2 regions of the Clostridium pabulibutyricum genome follow, and region 1 is predicted to be linked to the other one. Evidence: predicted binding sites of a transcription regulator. Region 1 holds the regulator's gene; the other holds the start of a gene.

Region 1 (10,483 bases):
GGAAAGTTCAAAGAAAGGGATTACTGCATGATAACATTGTTTTTAAATTGTGGCATGAGGCTTTCAGAATTATGCGGAATAAACATGTCGAATATAAAGAATGATACTTTGACTGTAATAGGAAAAGGAAATAAAGAAAGAACGATCTATTTAAACAGAGCCTGCATCAAATCCGTTGAAAGATATATAAATGTTAGAAATGAAACTTACGGCAAAATAATAGATAAAGATGCCCTCTTCATAAGCAAAAATTATACTAGAATAAATAAAAGATCTGTAGAACTTATACTAAAAAAATATCTTAAAAAGGCAGGTCTTGATGATAAAAAATATACTCCTCATAAATTGCGACATACTGCAGCTACACTTATGTATAAGTATGGAAAGGTTGATATAAGGAGCTTGCAGAAGATATTGGGCCATGAAAGTGTATCTACAACTCAAATATATACCCACGTGGATGATGAAGAACTTAGAAAAGCTGTCAACTTGAATCCTTTAAGCGATGAAGATGACTTTTAAAAGTGATTATAAAACTTATCTTGATGTATTTACTACATCTTGATATAATGATATTGTTAACTAAATTATATTTTAAAGTTAACAATATCATTTAAGGAGATTATATATGGAAAGTTTATGGAATGAAATATTAAGAATTGGGGAGAAAGTTATTTCTGGAGGTTCTGTTACAGAAGAAGAATGTGAACTACTTTCAAAATCAAGCGAAAGTGATGTATTCCTAATATGCAGTTTTGCAAATAAAATAAGAGAAAAGTTTACTGGAAACAACGTGGATCTTTGTTCTGTTATAAATGCTAAATCGGGAAACTGCGGAGAAGACTGCGCATTTTGCGCTCAGTCGTCCCATCATAATACAAATGTGAAGTGCTACCCTCTTATAGACGAAGATGAAATTGTAGCTACTGCTATAAAAAGAGAAAAGTCTGGTGCAAAGCACTGTGATATTTGTACGAGTGGACTTGGATATACTGGACAAGAAAAGAACTTCAAGATAATATTGAACGCATTTAAACGTATTGGCAAAGCAACAAATTTAAAACTGTGTGCGTGTCTCGGAACTCTTACTATGGATGCGGCAAAGCAGCTTGCAGATGCTGGAGTTGAAAGATACAATCATAACTTAGAAACTGCACGAAGCTTTTTTGATAAAGTTGTATCAACTCACGGATATGATGAAAGAATAGATACAATACGCTGTGCGAAAGAAGCTGGCATGGAAGTTTGCTCCGGGATGATCATAGGAATGGGTGAAACCATGAAGCAACGGATCGAACATAGTTTTTTATTAAAGGAGTTGGATGTTGATGCTGTACCTATAAATATTTTAAATCCTGTTAAAGGAACAAAATTCGAAAACATGCCTCCACTGTCTCCTATTGAGATAATAAGGACTTTTGCCATAATTAGATTTATACTTCCTGATAAGAATATACGATTTGCGGGAGGAAGAGAAAAAAATCTGGGAACTCTCCAGCCTTTGGGATTTATTTCAGGAATAAACGGTATGCTTATAGGAGATTATCTTACCACTAGTGGCCAAAAAGTCAATCGTGATTTTAAGATGCTGGATGATTTAAATCTTACATATTAAATAAATAAAAAAGGAGTAGTATACTCATGCTGTTTACTGCTCCTTTTTTATTTATCAAGAATTTTTTTCTTTGTTTATTTTGATTAGGCCGGGATATTCTTCGTGCATTAATTTGGTGAAGACATCCTTATCTTTAAGAAGTTCACTGAGTCCGTCTACATCGTCTATGTATTTAATTTCTGCAGAATCGAATACATCTTCTCCGCCAGAACAATTTTCAGCATCCAATTGATAATGAGTATCGTTTTCTACACACTGGGTATCATCTTCATCTTGGAAGCTTTCCGTATCTTCAATATCATCTTCAATTATTTCATCTATCTTTACGGCGCGCATGTCATACCCTTCCATTTCCATACATTTTCCACAATTGTTGCATTCTTTTTCCGGATCCAGATCACACATGTCGCATTTCCTACATTCATCACAAGTTTTGTTTTCATCAAATATACAGTATTTTTTGCTCATTAATACCTCCTGAAAATATATAGTATACTGACTAGTATAAAACATAGTTTTGCATTATGTCAATAATAGAACACAAGTTTGATTTAAAGATGTATATGTGATATAATTCAAATTAATAAGGTTTTAGGAGTGTTTTTATGTCAGAGAAAAGAGAAAACAGACGTCTTGAAATATATAATTTTATAAAATCATATGTAGAGGCCAAGGGCTACCCTCCTTCTGTAAGGGAAATATGTGCAGCTGTTGGATTAAAGTCGACTTCAACAGTACATATGCATCTTGAGAATCTTGAAAGCAAGGGTCTTATTAAACGTGATTCAACCAAACCTAGAACAATAGAAATTATGGAAAATTCCCCTAAAAAAGAAATGATAAATGTCCCTATAATAGGTACTATAGCTGCTGGTACACCTATACTTGCAGTAGAAAACATAGAGGATACATTCCCGATTCCGATTGATTATATAAAAAACAAAAAACAGCTATTTATGCTTAGAATTCATGGAGACAGTATGATAGATGCAGGCATACTTGATGGAGATTTTGCAATAATGGAGAAATCAAACTCTGCCGAAAATGGTGAGATAGTTGGTGCCCTTATTGAAAACGAGGCTACGCTGAAAAGATTTTTTAAAGAAGATGGTTATGTAAGGCTTCAACCTGAAAATAGGACAATGAAACCGATAATAGTACAAAACTGCACCATTATCGGAAAACTTGCAGGTATATATAGAGCTTATTTATAAATAAACATATTATTTTTCATTCAATACATTTGACAGTGCTATAAGTATTCCTATTTTGGCGTGGTCAAATGTAAGTCCGCCTTGCAGATATGCAATATAAGGCTCTCTTATGGGAGCATCTGCCGAAAGCTCTATAGAAGATCCCTGTACAAATGCACCAGCCGCCATTATTACTTTATCTTTATAGCCAGGCATATCCCATGGTTCACATTCTACAAAGGAATCTACAGGTGATCCTTTCTGTATGCCTTTGCAGAAGTTTATAAGTTTGTTTTTATCATTGAATTTTATAGACTGAATTATATCACTTCTCTTGTCGGTATATGCAGGAAGTACTGAAAATCCAGTAAGTTCCATTATTCTTGAACATAGTAGTGCCCCTTTAAGTGCTTCCATTGCAACATGCGGTGCTAGAAATAGACCTTGATACATCTGTCTCATGACTCCGAATGTTGAACCACACTCCCCTCCTATTCCGGGAACTGTTAATCTGTATGAGGCTTGGTCAATATATTCCTGTTTGCCGACTATATATCCGCCTGCAGGAGCTATTCCACCGCCTATGTTTTTTATCAGAGAACCCGCTGCAATATCTGCACCTACATCAGTTGGTTCCATGGTATCTATAAATTCACCGTAACAGTTGTCTACAAGACATATTACATTTTTATTTATATTTTTAACAAAGGCTATTATTTCTTTTATTTCAGATATAAGAAGTGACCTTCTCCATCCATAACCAGTTGACCTCTGTATATGTACAAGTTTTATTGAAGTGTCTTCCCTAAGGCATTTGCCTATTTCATCAAAATCCACACTGCCATCTTTTTTCAGATCGACTTGTTTGTAGTTTACTCCGTATTCTTTCAAGGAGCCTATGTTACGTTTTCCGTCTATACCTATTATTCCGTGAAGCGTGTCATAAGGTTTTCCACAAACTGAAAGCAGTGTATCACGAGGTCTTAGATTCCCAAAAAGGGCACATCCAAGTGCGTGAGTTCCATTTACAAAATGAGGCCTTACAATTGCACTTTCACAATGGAATATTCTAGCATAAACTTTATCTAAAGAATCCCTTCCAATATCGTCATATCCATATCCTGATGAATTTGTAAAATGAGATTCGCTTATTTTTTCTTTCTGCATTGCATCTAAGACCTTTAGCTGGTTGTATTCCCTTATTTCATTGTAATACTTGAATTGTTCCTCGACATCTTTCAATGCTTTTTCATAAATTTCAATTACCCTGTCATCTATGTTATAATATTTTTTTAGATGTTGTCTAGTTATATCCAGCAAAACTAATACCTCCTAATATGTCACTTATATTATGTTAGCACATTAAAAAAGAATAGGCAATCGCCTGTTCTTTTTTAAGATTCACCTTCTTGTGTATTGCTGAATAGAATTTGTTTTAAAGGTGTAATAGTTGAAATGGCATGTTTGTAAACCATCATCTGCTTACCGTCAGAATCAAGTATTACAGTAAAATTATCAAATCCTTTTACAGTCCCTTTTATCTGGAACCCATTTGTCAAGTGGATGGTAACCATAGTTCTGTTTTTTCTTGCGCCATTTAAAAATATATCCTGCAGATTATTTATTGGTTTGCTCATAAATTTTCACCCTCCGTAGCTTTTTAAAACTTCATGTAAAAACAAGAATACTAATTATATTATACCAGTATTTAACTTTTAAACAAGTTCTTCATAGAATAAAATTTCTTTATAATATAGTCAACAATCATATCTTCATTTTCAAAATCATCTTTATTCACCCAATTTGCCCTTTTGTCTTTTCTAAACCAAGTAAGCTGTCGTTTAGCATAGTTGCGGCTGCCCTTTTTAATTTTTTCAACTGCCTCAGAGAAGGCATACTCACCTTCAAGGTAACTTAGTATCTCTTTGTACCCTATTCCCTTCATTGACTGCATACTGGAGTTGTATCCAATGTCACGGAGATGAGCTACTTCATCTACAAGGCCGGAATCCATCATAATATCTACCCTTTTGTTTATCCTGTCGTATAAAGTTTTTCTGTCCATGGTGAGTACAAAATAATAAATATTGTATGGTATATTGAATATATCATTTTCCCTGTTATATTCACTTATTGTTTTTCCTGTTAACTTATAAACTTCCAGTGCACGTATAACTCTTTTAAGATCATTTGGATAGAGTTTTTGGTAGGATTCTTCATCTATGTCAATGAGGAGCTTGTGCACATAATCTTTCCCATTTTTTTCAGCAAGATCTTCAAGATACTTTCTATAATCTTTATCGGTAGTTGCATCTGTAAAATCGTAATTGAATATTATGGAATTTATATAAAGACCCGTTCCACCAACCATCATGGGAAGATTTTTTCTACAGTCTATTTTTTCAATGCAGTTTTTTGCCAAAAATTTGTATTTGGATACATTGAATTTCTCATGAGGCTCAACTATGTCAATCATATGATGAGGTATGCCTTTCATTTCTTCAGTTGTTATCTTTGCAGAACCTATATCCATATGTTTGTATATCTGCATGGAATCTGCTGAAACTATCTCTCCATGCAGTTTTTCTGCAAGTTTTATTGATATATTGGTTTTGCCTACTGCAGTAGGACCGGCAAGTACAAACAGGTCAATCATTTTAAATTTACCCTCCAAAATGTCTATTGTATTCTTTTGAATTTTTTCTCGAGATCTGTAACCGTGAATTTTATTATTGTAGGTCTTCCGTGGGGACAGTTGAATGGATCATCTATGTATCTAAGATCTTCAACAAGGTTCTCCATCTCCAAACGTGACAGGCTGTCATGTGCCTTTATGGCAGCTTTGCAGGCTTTGGTTGCAATCAGGTTGTATTTTACAGAATATGTTTCTCCGGACCCCATGTTTTTTATATCGTCAAGTATGGCCTCAAAGAAGTTTTTGACATCAGGTTTTCCAAGTATCACTGGAACCTGGCGTATTGATATAGCATTATCTCCGAATGAGTCTATACAAAAACCGGCATTTTTAAATATACCGCTGTTTTCCAAATAAGTTGAATAATCATAGCTTGAAAGCTCTATTACCTCTGGAGCTAGTAACATTTGTGAAGCTACAGTCCCATTCTTTATGTCATTTCTGTATTTTTCAAAAAGTATTTTTTCATGTGCAGCATGCTGGTCTATTATATATAGTGTATTTAGAGCTTCACATATTATATAGGTGTTGTTGAACTGTCCTATTATTCTAAGCTCTGGAAATTTTGGAGAAGAATTTTGTGTTTCTGGAACTATTGGTTTTTTTTGAACCGATTTATCTTCTTTTAATACACTGAAAATACTTTCGGGTTTTTCATATGGAATATCGATTTTATAATTTACATGTTCGTGTTTTTCAAGATCTATTGGAATTTGTATCTTTTCTTTTTCTGTCTCATGCAAATTGTATTTGGGAAGCTTCTCGTAAGCATCAGGGATATCCAATGTGAAGGATTCTTTCATACTTTCACGAATTGCTTCATGTACGGCATCAAATATGAATTTGAATATGAATCCGGATTCACTGAATTTTACTTCAAGCTTTGATGGGTGTACGTTTATATCTACAAATTCAGGGAATATATCAATAAAAATAATGAAAAATGGAAATTTATTTATCATCAAAAATGATTTGAATGCCCTTTCAACAGCCGAAGTAATGGATTTATCCTTTATATAACGTTTGTTTACAAATATGCTTTGATTGTTTCGGCTGCCTCTGCTTATTTCAGAATTTCCTATATATCCGTAGGCTGAAACTGTATCGCTGTGTTTTTCTATTGAAATTATGTTTTCATATATATTTTTTCCATAGATGCTTCTTATTACATCCTGAAGCTTTCCTGTTCCAAAGGTCGTAATGGATTTTTTGCCGTTGTTTAGGAATTTAAAGGAAACAGATGCATTTGCAAGTGCAAGGCGCGATATTATGTCAGATATGTGAGCTGTTTCGCTGTTTGTTGATTTTAGAAACTTTTTCCTTGCAGGTACATTGAAAAATAAGTCACGTACTTCTATGGTAGTTCCTTGATTTGAAGCAGCATCTTTAATACAGTCTATTTTACCACCGATTATGTATATTTCATGACCGCACTTGCTCTCAATGGTTCTGCTTTTCAATTTGGTTTTTGAAACTGATGCTATGCTTGCAAGAGCCTCTCCCCTAAATCCCATTGTGCTTATCTTGTATATATCATCTATCTCTTTAATTTTACTTGTAGAATGCGGAAGAAATGCTTTTTCTATATCATCTTCATGAATACCGAGCCCATCGTCAATTACACGTATAAGTTCCTTCCCGCCTTCAATTATCTCAATTGTTATATTTTTTGCACCGGCATCTATGCTGTTTTCCACAAGCTCTTTTACAACAGAGGATGGTCTTTCTATAACCTCTCCCGCTGCTATCTTGTTTGTAGTTTTTATGTCAAGTATATTTATTCTTTCCATAAACGCACAACCTTTTATTTAGATATTGATTTTACTTTCTCTATTATATCATATAGTTTGTTAAAACCCTCCATAGGTGTCATATCTAATATATTTATAGAAGATATTTCTTTTATAAATTTTTGTTCTTCGATGTCCTGCATATTGATTTGAACTGCAGGTTTTTCATGAACAACTTCAACATCAGCTGGTTCACTGGTATTTTCACTTTCAAGCTCCGAAAGAATTTCTTTTGCTCTTTTTATGACCTTTTCGGGGATTCCTGCAAGTTTTGCTACTTCAATACCGTAAGACTGGTCGGCACCTCCCTCGACTATTTTTCTAAGGAAGACAACTTCACCGTTTATTTCATTTACCGCTACAGAATAGTTTTTGACACCTGGAATTTTTCCTTCAAGTCGTGTGAGTTCATGATAATGTGTGGCAAACAATGTTTTGCACTTCATTTTCCTGCTTCCGCACATATACTCAATTACAGACCAGGCTATGCTAAGACCATCGTAAGTACTCGTGCCTCTTCCTACTTCATCTAAAAGTACAAGGCTTTTGTTTGTGGCATTTTTGAGTATATTTGATACCTCCCACATCTCCACCATAAATGTACTTTTACCAGATGATAAATCATCCGAGGCTCCAATTCTTGTAAATATTTTGTCGCATATACCGATGGATGCCGACTTTGCAGGTACAAAACTGCCTATTTGTGCAAGTATTACAATGAGTGCAGTCTGCCTCATATATGTAGATTTTCCAGCCATGTTGGGACCTGTTATAAGAAGCAGTTGATTGTTTTTTCTGTCAAGATTCACATCATTTGCTACAAAACTTCCAGTATCGAGCATTTTTTCAACAACAGGGTGACGCCCGTCTATGATTGAAATACTGTCTCCTGAAGTTATTTCTGGTTTGCAGTAGTTGTTTTCAAGGGCAGTTTCTGCAAGTGAGTTTAGACAGTCCAGTTCTGAAATTATCCTTGCAGAAATTTGCATTCTGTCTACCTGCTTTTCAATATCATCCCTGATCTTTACAAATGTAGTATATTCCAGATTTATAAGTCTATCTTCCGCTTTAAGTATTTTATCTTCCATTTCCTTGAGCTCGGGAGTTATATATCTTTCACAATTTGTAAGTGTCTGTTTTCTTATATATCTGTCATCGGGAACAAGATTTAAATTACTTTTGGTTACTTCTATAAAATATCCGAATACCTTGTTGTAGCCTATTTTAAGCGATTTAATTCCGGTATGTTCCCTTTCACTTTTTTCAAGATTTGCAATCCATTTTCGACCGTTTGTCTTTATATCTTTGAGTTCGTCGATTTCACCGTCGTAGCCTTTTTTTATTATGTTTCCCTCTTTTACAGACATTGGAGGATCATCTACGATTGAAGTGTCTATTAAGTCGTATATATCTCTTAGTTCATCAAGACTTTCGTACATATGCGCAAGAAGAGAAGTATTGAATTTTGAAAGTATTGATTTTACGTCGGGTATTTTTTCTATGGAGTTTTTTAAAAATATAAGTTCCTTTGCATTTACGCTCTTTGAAGATATTCTTCCAACAAGCCTCTCAATATCATATATGTTCTTGAGTGAACTTTTCAGGTCTTCCTGGGAAGAGATGTCATTTAGAATTTCTTCTACAGAATCCTGGCGCATTTTTATAGAGGATTTTTTAATAAGAGGTCTTTCAACCCATCTTCTAAGCTGCCTTCCACCCATGGCAGTGCTTGTTTTGTCAATTACCCATAAAAGTGATGCTCTTTTTTTCTTTTCTCTCAGGTTTTCTGTGAGTTCAAGATTCCTTCTTGAATTTGAATCTATTGAAAGATAGTCTACTATGCTGTAGCGGTTTATTTTATTTATATGGGAAAGCGATGTTTTCTGGGTGTCTATTATGTATTTTAAAAGTGATCCGCAGCATATTGTAAGGGATTCATCCAATTTCTGCGAATCGAAGTCTTCAAATTGATTGGAAAGCAGTTGACTGAAATCCTCTTTAAAGTAGTCTGGGGAAAGTTTTGTAATAGAGCCCTTGAATACTTGAGTTATGTTCTTATAAATTGAATCTTCCATTTCATCCTGAAGCAGCATTTCCCGCGGGCCGTACTTCGATATTTCATCAAGAATGGTTGGTAGATCAAGCGACCCTTCCGTACAGTTGAATTCTCCTGTAGATACATCTGAAAAACATATTGAAAACATATCGAGTTCTTTATCTATATAAAGACTTGATATGTAATTGTTTTTATTTTCTTCAAGAAAAGATTTATTGGTATATGTTCCAGGAGTAAATATTTTTATAATACCTCTTTTTACAATGCCTTTTGCAAGAGCAGGATCTTCAAGCTGTTCGCATATCGCTATCTTATATCCCCTCGCTATTAATTTTCCTATATAGGAGTCTACAGCGTGATATGGAATCCCACACATGGGGGCCCGCTCTTTAAGTCCGCAGTCTCTTCCGGTTAAAACAAGTTCGAGTTCGCGGGATGCAAGTTTCGCATCTTCAAAGAACATTTCATAGAAATCACCGAGCCTGAAAAACAGTATACAATCGTCATACTGTTTTTTTATATCTAAATATTGCTGCATCATGGGAGTTAAAGCCATAGTATTTTTACCAGCCGGATTTTTATGGCTGGTTTCCTCCTTTCAAATTTTATTTATATTGTTCTCCTGAAAGTGAAAATGAATTTGCATGAGTTATACGTACATTCACAAGCTGTCCGATACAGTTTTTATCGCCTGTGAAATTTACAAGTTTTCCACTTCTTGTCCTTCCCATTAATTTTTCAGTGTCATTTTTACTTGGACCCTCTACTAGAACTTCTTCAATTCTTCCCTCATATTGCTTATTCTTTTGTAGAGAAGAGGCATTTATGACATTTATAAGCTTGTTGAATCTTTCGTGCTTTATGTCATCTGGAATCTGCTCATCCATTTCATCTGCAGGAGTTCCTTTTCTTTTTGAGAATATGAACGTAAAAGCTGAATCATATTGTACATTTTCTGCAAGACTCAATGTTTCACTAAAGTCAGCTTCTGTTTCTCCAGGAAAGCCAACTATTATATCAGTTGTTATAGCCGCTTTTGGAATGGCCTTTCTAATTTTTTCTACAAGCTCCAAGTACTTTTCTTTGGAATAGTTTCTGTTCATTTTTTTTAGAATTCTTGTTGAACCAGACTGA
Region 2 (10,483 bases), on a different contig from region 1:
AAATGATGAGTTGAACAAGAACATGGTTGAAAGTGAAGGATTAGATACTGTATACAACTATCCGGATACAGGTCTCTTAAATGTTAATAAACAACTTAACATGAATAAGGCAGACGACAAGAGGGGACTTATAAAGAGTGCAAATAAACTCGAGGAGACATTAAACAGTTTTGGCGTGGATGCCAAAGTGATGCAGGTAAGCAAGGGACCGTCAGTTACAAGATTTGAAGTGCAGCCGAGTCCCGGAGTGAAAGTAAGTAAAATAGTAAATCTATCAGATGATATTGCATTGGGACTTGCAGCTGCAGGAGTGAGAATAGAAGCACCTATACCTGGAAAATCGGTTATAGGTATAGAAGTTCCAAACAAAGTACTTACTCCCGTATATTTGAGAGAAGTTATAGAGTCAAAGGAATTTAAAAATTCCAAGTCAAATTTGTGTTTTTGTCTTGGAAAGGACATAGGGGGTAATTGCATAGTTTCCGATCTTACAAAAATGCCCCATCTTTTGATTGCAGGGGCTACAGGATCAGGAAAGAGCGTATGTATAAACACCATGATTATAAGCCTTTTGTATAAATATTCTCCGGATCAGGTAAAGCTGCTTATGATAGATCCTAAAGTAGTTGAACTAAGCGTGTACAATGGAATACCACATCTTCTGATACCAGTTGTTACTGCCCCTAAAAAGGCTGCAGGAGCACTTAACTGGGCTGTACAGGAGATGGACAGAAGATATAAACTTTTTGCAGATAATGGAGTTAGAAATATAGAGGGATACAACGAACTTGTAAAAAAAGGAAATAATGAATCAGAGCTCCCATTTGTCGTAATGATAATTGACGAACTTGCAGATCTTATGATGGTATGCCCAAATGAGATTGAAGATTATATAGGCCGCCTTGCACAGATGGCTAGAGCCGCAGGAATGCATCTTGTAATAGCAACGCAGAGACCATCTGTAGATGTAATTACTGGAGTTATAAAGGCAAACATACCTTCCAGAATATCATTTGCAGTGTCAAGTCAGATAGATTCGAGAACAATACTCGATTCAAGTGGCGCGGAAAAGCTTCTTGGAAAAGGAGACATGCTTTTTTATCCTGTAGGAGAGTCAAAGCCTGTTAGAATACAGGGAGCCTTTATAGCAGAAAAAGAAGTTGAAAATGTTGTGAAATTTATAAAAGATAATCAGGGTGAGCCACAGTACGAGGATAGAATAATGGAAGAAATAGATACAAATACAGAAGTTAAGGATGATGATTGTGACGAGCTTCTTCATGAAGCAATACGAATAGTAATAGATGCGGGACAGGCATCTGCCTCGCTTGTTCAGAGAAGACTGAGGGTCGGATATAATAGGGCGGCAAGAATAATAGAACAAATGGAGGAAAGAGGAATAATATCTGGAAGAGATGGCACAAAACCAAGGCAGATTCTTGTAGATAAAGATGAATATAAAGATAAGTCCTGAATTGTGTATTTTATCTTGTAAAAAATATAAAGTAGATTTAAAATAACATATGTGTTTATAATTTAAAATTAAGGCCTTATTTGGGAGGAAAAAATTGTATAGATTAAAAGTTGGACTTATAAGCCTCGGTTGTGACAAGAATAAAATAGATTCAGAAATCATTTTGAACAAATTAAAGGTTGAATATGATATTACGCTGGATATGCGGGAAGCTGAAATAATCATTGTAAATACTTGTGGATTTATAGAATCTGCCAAACAAGAATCTATAGATACGATACTTGAGATGTCAAAGTACAAGGAAAAGTTTAAATGTAGGATATTGATTGTGACCGGATGTTTAAGCCAGCGTTACGGGAAAAAACTTGTTGATCTCATGCCGGAGGTTGATATAATGCTTGGTGTAAATGACTATGACAAATTAAATTCCAGCATAGAGAATTATATTGAAGGCAGAGAGCGGATATACAAGTTTACAGGGTATAAAAATTCAGTGAATGACGGCGACAGAATGCCTGTGGGAGCCTGTAGCACAGCTTATGTTAGAATTGCGGAAGGATGTGATAACTTTTGCACCTATTGTATAATTCCTAAAATAAGAGGTAAATATAGAAGCAGGGATATGGAATCAATACTTGAAGAATGCAGAAATTTATCACGACTTGGCACAAGGGAAATAATACTTATAGCACAGGATGTAACCAGGTATGGAATTGATATTTATGGAAAAAAGGTACTTCATGAACTTATACGCAAGATATCTAAAATAGATGGTATAAAGTGGATAAGACTATTGTATTGTTATCCGGAAGAAATAACTGAAAATCTGATTGATGAGATAGCAAGAAATGATAAAGTCTGTAATTATATAGATATACCGCTGCAGCATATAAGCGATAAAATTTTGAAGGCCATGGGAAGAAAAGGAACAAAATCTCAAATAATAGACAATATTGAAAAGTTGAGGTCCAGGGTTCCGGGGATTACGATAAGAACGACGCTTATAGTTGGCTTTCCGGGAGAAGATGAAGAAAGTTTTCAGGAACTGAAAGACTTTGTAGCCGGTATGAAGTTTGAAAAGCTCGGGGTGTTCAAATATTCCAGAGAGGAAGGAACTCCGGCGTATAGTATGAAGTGGCAGGTAAGTGAAAGCTTAAAGCAAGAGCGCGAAGAAGATATAATGCTTCTTCAACAGAACATATCTAGAAAAATAAACAGAAGTAAAGTTGGAAAAACATATGATGTAATAATAGATGGAATAAAAGATGAATTTTACTTTGGAAGAAGCTGTGAAATGTCACCTGAGATAGATGGGTGTATATTTGTAAAAAGAGAAAGTGGAAGAGAAATCAAAGATGGTACTATATTAAAAGTAAAGATAACGGATAGTTTAGAATATGATTTGGTAGGAGTTGTATGTGATGAATTTAGCGAATAAACTTACAATTATTAGGATAATACTTGTCCCTGTTTTTTTGGTGTTTATGGCAGTAGAAGGGATACAGTATTTCAAGATTATTGCGATTGTGGTATTTATTATAGCTTCTATAACCGATAAACTTGACGGATACATAGCAAGGAGCAGAAATCAAATAACACGATTTGGAAAGCTCATGGATCCTCTTGCAGATAAACTTCTTGTAACAGCAGCACTTGTATCCCTTGTAGAATATCACATAATACCTGCATGGGTGTCAATGATTATAATAGCAAGGGAGTTTGCAGTTACGGGACTTAGAACAGTTGCAGCGGCAGAGGGAATAGTAATAGCTGCAAGCCCATGGGGAAAGGCAAAAACTTTTACACAGATAATTGCAATTGTAATTGCGCTTTTAAATCTCAACAGTAAAGATGTTTCAATCGATTTTTTAGGAAAAATTACATGGAATTTCAGCAGCTTTTTTAATGTACTCACACTTGTTACAATGGGAATTGCAATAGTTATAACCATAATATCCGGTGTAGATTATTTTGTTAAAAATAAAGAGGTTATGAGACCAGACAAATAAGAGTTTAAAGTAGAGTTTTAATTCATCTGCCAAAAGTCAAGGTTTGTGGATTAGAACTCTAAAATTATGTCCATAATTAAAATACAGCTTTGATAATTTAAATAAAAGTATAATAACTGTTGACTACAAGTTTGCTATGGTATATAATTAACAGGAACATACGTTCGAGTATGAAAGGATGTGAAATTTTTGGCAAGTTTAAATAGTGAAAAATTAAAAGCCATAGAGTCCGCAATGGGACAAATAGAAAAACAGTTTGGTAAAGGTTCTATAATGAAGCTTGGGGAGCACAGCACGCTTGACATTGATTCTGTGCCAACAGGATGCCTTGATCTTGATATAGCACTTGGCATAGGTGGTGTTCCAAGAGGAAGAGTAGTTGAGATATTCGGACCTGAATCTTCAGGAAAAACTACGGTTGCACTGCACATTGTAGCAGAAGCCCAAAAATGCGGAGGAGCAGCAGCATTTATAGATGCGGAACACGCACTTGATCCGGCTTATGCTAAAAATCTTGGAGTTGATATTGAAAATTTGATAGTTTCTCAGCCGGATACTGGAGAGCAGGCGCTTGAAATAGTTGAAGCACTTGTAAGGTCAAATGCTATAGATGTGATTGTAATTGATTCTGTTGCAGCTCTTGTTCCAAAGGCTGAAATAGAAGGTGATATGGGAGATTCCCATGTTGGACTTCAAGCAAGATTGATGTCTCAGGCACTTAGAAAGCTTACTGCATCGATAAACAAGTCAAGGTGCGTGACTGTATTTATAAATCAGCTTAGGGAAAAAGTAGGAATTATGTTTGGAAATCCTGAGACGACTCCGGGAGGAAGAGCTCTTAAGTTTTATTCGTCAGTGAGAATGGATGTAAGGAGAACTGATTCTATTAAACAAGGAGACAGTATAGTTGGAAACAGAACAAAGGTAAAGGTTATAAAAAACAAAGTTGCACCTCCTTTCAAACAGGCTGAATTTGATATAATGTACAATCAGGGTATATCACAGGAAGGAAATGTGCTTGATGTAGGAGTTCGTGAAGAATTCATACAAAAAAGCGGATCCTGGTTTTCATATGGAGAGGTAAGGCTTGGTCAGGGAAGAGAAAATGCAAAACAGTTTTTCAAAGAAAATCCTGATATAAGGTATGAAGTAGAGAATAAAATACGAAAAAAATATAATCTCCCTCTTGCAAAATTTGAAAAGAAGGACGTTGCCGAGAAGAGTGTAGGTGAAAATGGGACTGTGAAAGAGGAAAAGCAGAATAACAAATAGCTGCTCAATATTTTGCAGGCTGAAATTTACTGTATTATATTAACTTGACAATGATGAAAATATAATATAAAATTAAGACAAATTCTGGTTTATCATGTATTTAGAAATCGCCAATTGAATAATATGACACCTTTTCTATGCTTGTATACAATTAACCTATTATATAGATGCATAAAATGTAGAGCAAAGGAGGTGTTCATGTGAATTCTGTATTGATATATGAAATTATTGCTGGTTTAATAATAGCAGTTATAATATTAGTCGAGTTTTTTGTAACAAAGAAAAAAGCTTCTGATATAAAAGAAAAGGCTCTCGAGGAGTCTAATAATTTGAAAGATAAATCTAAAAAAGAAGCTGAATCCCTGAAAAAGGAATCTATACTTGAGGCAAAAGATGAAGTTCATAGATTAAGAAATGATTTTGAAAAAGAATCTAGAGATAGAAGGAATGAAGCTCAGAGACTTGAAAGAAGACTCATCCAAAGAGAAGAACTTCTGGACAGAAAAAACGATGCTCTTGAGAAGAGAGAAAGCAATTTGGATAAAAAACAGCAGAGTATTCAAAATATGCAGTCTAGTGTTGAAGAACTTTACAAGAAGCAGAATGAAGAACTTCAAAGATTATCTGGACTTAGTAGTGAAGAAGCGAAGGAAATGCTGCTTGAAAAAGTTCAAAAAGAAATAAAACACGAGTCTGCAATTATGATTAAGGAAGTTGAAACCAAGGCTAAGGAAGAAGCCGATAAAAAGGCAAGGGAAATTATAACCTGTGCAATTCAAAGATGTGCAGCGGACCATGTAGCTGAAACTACAGTTCATGTAGTAGCTCTTCCTAATGATGAGATGAAGGGAAGAATAATAGGAAGAGAAGGTAGGAACATAAGAACTCTTGAAACACTTACAGGCGTCGATTTGATTATTGATGATACACCGGAGGCTGTAATATTATCCGGTTTTGATCCTATAAGGCGTGAAGTAGCTAGAATAGCACTGGAGAAGCTTATAATTGATGGAAGAATACATCCTGCGAGAATTGAAGAAATGGTTGAAAAAGCTAAAAAAGAAGTGGAAAACGATATTAAAGAGGAAGGCGAGCAGGCTACCTTTGAGACAGGGGTGCATGGTCTGCATCTCGAAGTAATAAAGTTGCTTGGAAGATTGAAATACAGAACCAGCTATGGTCAGAACGTATTGAAACATTCTATAGAAGTTTCATATTTAGCTGGTTTAATGGCATCAGAAATAGGTATAGATCCTACTGTTGCAAAAAGGGCAGGATTGCTTCATGATATAGGAAAAGCTGTAGATCATGAGGTAGAAGGACCACATGCTGTTATAGGAGCAGAAGTTGCCAAAAAATATCATGAATCTGCTGTTATAGTAAATGCCATAGCAGCACATCATGGAGATGTAGAATTTCAATCTTTGGAGGCAGTACTTGTTCAGGCTGCAGATGCAATTTCGGCAGCAAGGCCTGGAGCTAGGAGAGAAACGCTTGAAGCTTACATCAAACGTTTGGAAAAGTTAGAAGAAATAGCAAATACATGTGAAGGCGTAGAAAAGTCATATGCCATTCAAGCGGGAAGAGAACTTAGAATTATGGTTAAACCAGAAGATGTTGACGATGCAGGAGCCGTTGATATGGCAAGGAATGTAGTTAAGAAGATAGAAAATGAGTTAGAATATCCTGGTCAAATCAAAGTAAATGTAATTAGAGAAACTCGTGCAATTGAATACGCAAAATAATAAAATTAATAATTGAAGGACAAATATTCCTTTTGGATTTACTTAAATTACAAGGCTTTGAGAAATCTAAAAGGAATTTTCAATTTTTTGTAGAATATTATAAAGTAACAGCAATAACAAATAAAGTTATTATATAGGAGGATTATTATGGAAGTATTAAAAGTTTCAGCAAAATCAAGTCCAAATTCTGTAGCAGGAGCGCTGGCAGGGGTATTGAGAGAGCGAGGAGCAGCTGAAATACAGGCTATAGGGGCAGGTGCCTTAAATCAAGCAATAAAAGCTGTAGCAATAGCAAGAGGGTTTGTTGCACCTAGTGGAATCGATTTAATATGCATTCCGGCTTTTACGGATGTTGAAATAGATGGTGAGGAAAGAACAGCAATAAAATTGATAATTCAACCAAGATAATATTTTTTTTTGTGGGGTCTGATAAGGTTATCAGGCCCTTATTATTTAAAAGTAAAATGCTATAATACATATATATTTTATATTGACTATATTGTACACTGTGTTAAAATTAAAAAGATGTACAACTTTATTGTATATAGGTAGGTTAGTAGGGACATATTTGTTTTGGGAGGAATTTTATGATTGATTTTTTTAAGCTTATGAGACCAAAACAGTGGATTAAGAATTTTTTTGTATTTGCTGCAATTATTTTTTCAGGAAATCTTTTGAATGTGGATCTTATTGTTAAAAATATATTGACATTTGTTACCTTTTGTATTACATCTTCAGTTATATATGTGTTGAATGATATAGTTGATGTTGAAAAAGACAGGTGTCATCCGGTAAAAAAGAATAGGCCTATTGCCAGTGGACGTATAAAAATGGTATGGGCTGAAATATTTGATGTGATTTTATTTGCAGTTGTTGTTTTTGTCAGCCTTAAATGGTTGAATGCAAAAGTATTTGCTGTAATGATTATTTATATTGTAATTAATGTATTATATTGCTTTAAACTGAAAAATGTAGTTATAATAGATGTTATGGTAATAACCTTTGGTTTTGTGCTGAGGGTGGAAAGTGGTAGTCTTTCTACTGGAGTGTCGGTTTCACCGTGGTTGTTTTTGTGTACAATACTTTTGTCGTTGTTTATAGCTCTCAACAAAAGGAAAAGCGAGATTGTAACTTTAAAGGACAGAAGTGGAAACCATAGAAAAATACTTGAGCAATATTCAATTCAAAACATTGATAAAATGCTTACTATAGTAAATCCGTCAATATTGATGGCATATTCACTATATACCTTTAGTTCTGTACAAAGCAGAACAATAATGTTTACAATACCCTTTGTACTTTATGGGATGTTCAGGTATGAATATCTTGTAGATAAAGAAAATATAGGAGGGAAACCAGAGGATGTTTTTGGGAAAGATAAACCTTTTTTAATAAATATGATTTTGTGGATTTTGAGTGTATTGATTATAATATATTTAAAACTCTAGAAAGGACGTCATTTTTACATGGAAATAACAAGCTTATTAAAAGGCGGAGCCTTTAAAAAGACAAGAGGACGTTTTTTACAAAAAAACGGATCGCATAAGAGTAGCAGTAGTCATTATTATGGTCTCATTATGACAATCGGAATGATATTATCGGTATTATGGGTTGTGTTTATAAATTCGATGCCTTTTTCTGATTTTAGTTATTATTACAATATGGCAGTTGATATAGCAAATGGAAAACCGTGGGGCGATACGTATACTTCGCTGGGATATTCCATAGTTCTTGGAGGAATATTCAAGTTGTTTGGAGCAGGTGTTCTTAAAGCAAAAATATTTAATATATTTTTGACTTTCATAAGCTATGTTCTTTTTAAAGCAATGTTATATAGGATTGATTTAAAAGAAAGAGACAGGAAAATAATATTTGCAATATTTGTTTTTATTCCAAATAACATATTTTATAATAGTATTCTTGGAACAGAACTTCTTTTTACAACTATTCTTATTGCAATCACGTGCATATATATGAGTGATGTTAAATTTAAATATGTCTTTATCGGAATACTTTCCGGACTTAATACTATGATAAAGCCGTTTTTTATAGTGTTTTTCTTTCTTATATTTCTTGTAGAGCTTATAAAATATAAAAAGTTAATCTCTTCTATAAAAAACGCAGTAGTAGTTCTCTTATTGACAGCTGTTGTAATCGCCCCGTGGATATATAGAAATTCGAAAATGATGGGCCAGATTACATATGTTTCAAATAATGGTGGCATAGTGCTTTATATAAACAACAATTCACAAAATACAAAAGGAAGATGGATGTCTGCTGCAGATGTAGAAGATTCAATTGTAAATACAGATGCATATAATAAGGCGAATATGACTGAGAAAAATCATATGCTGGCTTCTGAGGCAAAAAAGTGGATAAAATCGCACCCTGTCAAGTTTGTTAATCTGGGTTTTAAAAGACTCTTTAACACTTATTTTGTAGGAGACGATGTAATTTACAGTACATATGGAAGTGGAATAAGTCATAGTTTAAAAAATATATTTATATTGATTGCGAATTTAGCCAGAAGTGTAGTATTTTTAATAGCTATAGTATATATACTTTCTTACAGTGTATATATACTTGCCCAAATTATTGCTGGAAAGTCACAGAAATTGAATTTATTTGATTTATATGGTGTGGTATTGTTCTTTATGTTTACATGCGTTTATTTTATAACTGAAGGACAGGGCAGGTATTCTTATCCTTTGATATTTATATTTATATATTGGTTTTATAATGCTATTCGAAAAACAATCCTCAGAAATATCTAGCAGAGGATAGGAAATGGAAGGTTTTATATGTTTTTTTTAATACTTGTTTCGGTGTTTTTGGGCGCGGCAGGCCAGATACTTGTAAAGTATGGTGCCTCAGGTCTTGATATTGATTTTACTTTTAGACATATCATTCCAAGCATTTTGAATATACTTGGGAATTTGCCGGTTATGCTTGGCATAATATCTTATGGTATAAGTTTTTTAATATGGATAAAAGTTTTAAGCAAGGTTGAACTTAGTTATGCATATCCAATGGTGAGCATGGGATATATAATAACTATGATATTTTCATATTTTCTTTTCAAGGAAAATATATCACCTGCAAGAATTATAGGGGTAGTTCTTATAATAGCAGGAGTGGTGCTAATTTCAAGAAGTTAGCTTAATTTTTAAAATACTTTATTATAAAGTAATGGAGGAGTTAAAATGATTTTATCAAGAAAAGCTGAAAAAATTCAAGCTTCAATAACTCTGGAGATAACAGCCAAGGCAAAGCAGATGAAGTCCCAAGGTATTGATGTAATAGGTTTTGGCGCAGGAGAACCGGATTTTAACACACCGGAGTATATTCAGAATGCGGCAATTGAGGCTATGAAAAATGGATTTACAAAATATACACCGGCATCTGGAATTATAGAGCTCAAGAAGCAGATAGTAAGCAAGTTTAAAAATGAAAATAAATTAGAGTATGATACGAGCCAGGTTATAGTATCTACCGGTGCAAAACAATGTCTGGCCAATGCATTTATGTCAGTTTTAAATCCAGGAGATGAAGTTATTATACCGGTGCCTTACTGGGTAAGTTATCCTGAACTTGTCAAACTTGCAGATGGGATTCCTGTTTTCGTAACTACAGATGAGAAAAATGGATTTAAGTATAAGGTAAATGAGCTGCAAAAGTATGTAACTGAAAAAACAAAATTAATCTTGATAAATAGTCCAAACAATCCGACAGGTAGTATATATACACGAGATGAGCTTGTGGCAATAGCTGACTTTGCAAAGAAAAATGACATTTTAATATTGTCGGATGAAATATATGAGAAATTAATATATGGATCTCAGAAACATACGAGCATAGCAAGCATATCAGAAGATGCGTTAAAAAGAACCATAGTTATAAACGGTGTTTCAAAAACCTATGCCATGACTGGATGGAGGATAGGATATGCTGCATCTGGAAACAAAGATATAATAAAGCTTATG

What was found. The regulator LexA, encoded in region 1, represses DNA repair genes until DNA is damaged. The targets are predictions, from matches to a motif close to CNAACANNTGTTNG.
Region 2: a site for LexA is predicted at 3,637-3,650, ahead of recA (recombinase RecA). Genes of this name have one in related genera too.

What each region holds. Positions count from the first base shown of each region.
Region 1 covers NZ_JBZAYZ010000014.1:33,946-44,428, forward strand. Annotated here, with positions in the region: gene AC4CVH_RS13405 (tyrosine recombinase XerC) at 1-522, shown strand, start outside; gene bioB (biotin synthase BioB) at 629-1,615, shown strand; gene AC4CVH_RS13415 (hypothetical protein) at 1,670-2,083, opposite strand; gene lexA (transcriptional repressor LexA) at 2,221-2,829, shown strand; gene AC4CVH_RS13425 (methionine gamma-lyase family protein) at 2,839-4,128, opposite strand; gene hfq (RNA chaperone Hfq) at 4,203-4,445, opposite strand; gene miaA (tRNA (adenosine(37)-N6)-dimethylallyltransferase MiaA) at 4,517-5,464, opposite strand; gene mutL (DNA mismatch repair endonuclease MutL) at 5,488-7,293, opposite strand; gene mutS (DNA mismatch repair protein MutS) at 7,308-9,905, opposite strand; gene miaB (tRNA (N6-isopentenyl adenosine(37)-C2)-methylthiotransferase MiaB) at 9,955-10,483, opposite strand, start outside.
Region 2 covers NZ_JBZAYZ010000001.1:574,845-585,327, forward strand. Annotated here, with positions in the region: gene AC4CVH_RS02930 (FtsK/SpoIIIE family DNA translocase) at 1-1,474, shown strand, start outside; gene rimO (30S ribosomal protein S12 methylthiotransferase RimO) at 1,569-2,912, shown strand; gene pgsA (CDP-diacylglycerol--glycerol-3-phosphate 3-phosphatidyltransferase) at 2,896-3,483, shown strand; gene recA (recombinase RecA) at 3,673-4,755, shown strand; gene rny (ribonuclease Y) at 4,956-6,500, shown strand; gene AC4CVH_RS02955 (stage V sporulation protein S) at 6,648-6,908, shown strand; gene AC4CVH_RS02960 (decaprenyl-phosphate phosphoribosyltransferase) at 7,088-7,948, shown strand; gene AC4CVH_RS02965 (hypothetical protein) at 8,078-9,274, shown strand; gene AC4CVH_RS02970 (SMR family transporter) at 9,302-9,658, shown strand; gene AC4CVH_RS02975 (pyridoxal phosphate-dependent aminotransferase) at 9,704-10,483, shown strand, end outside.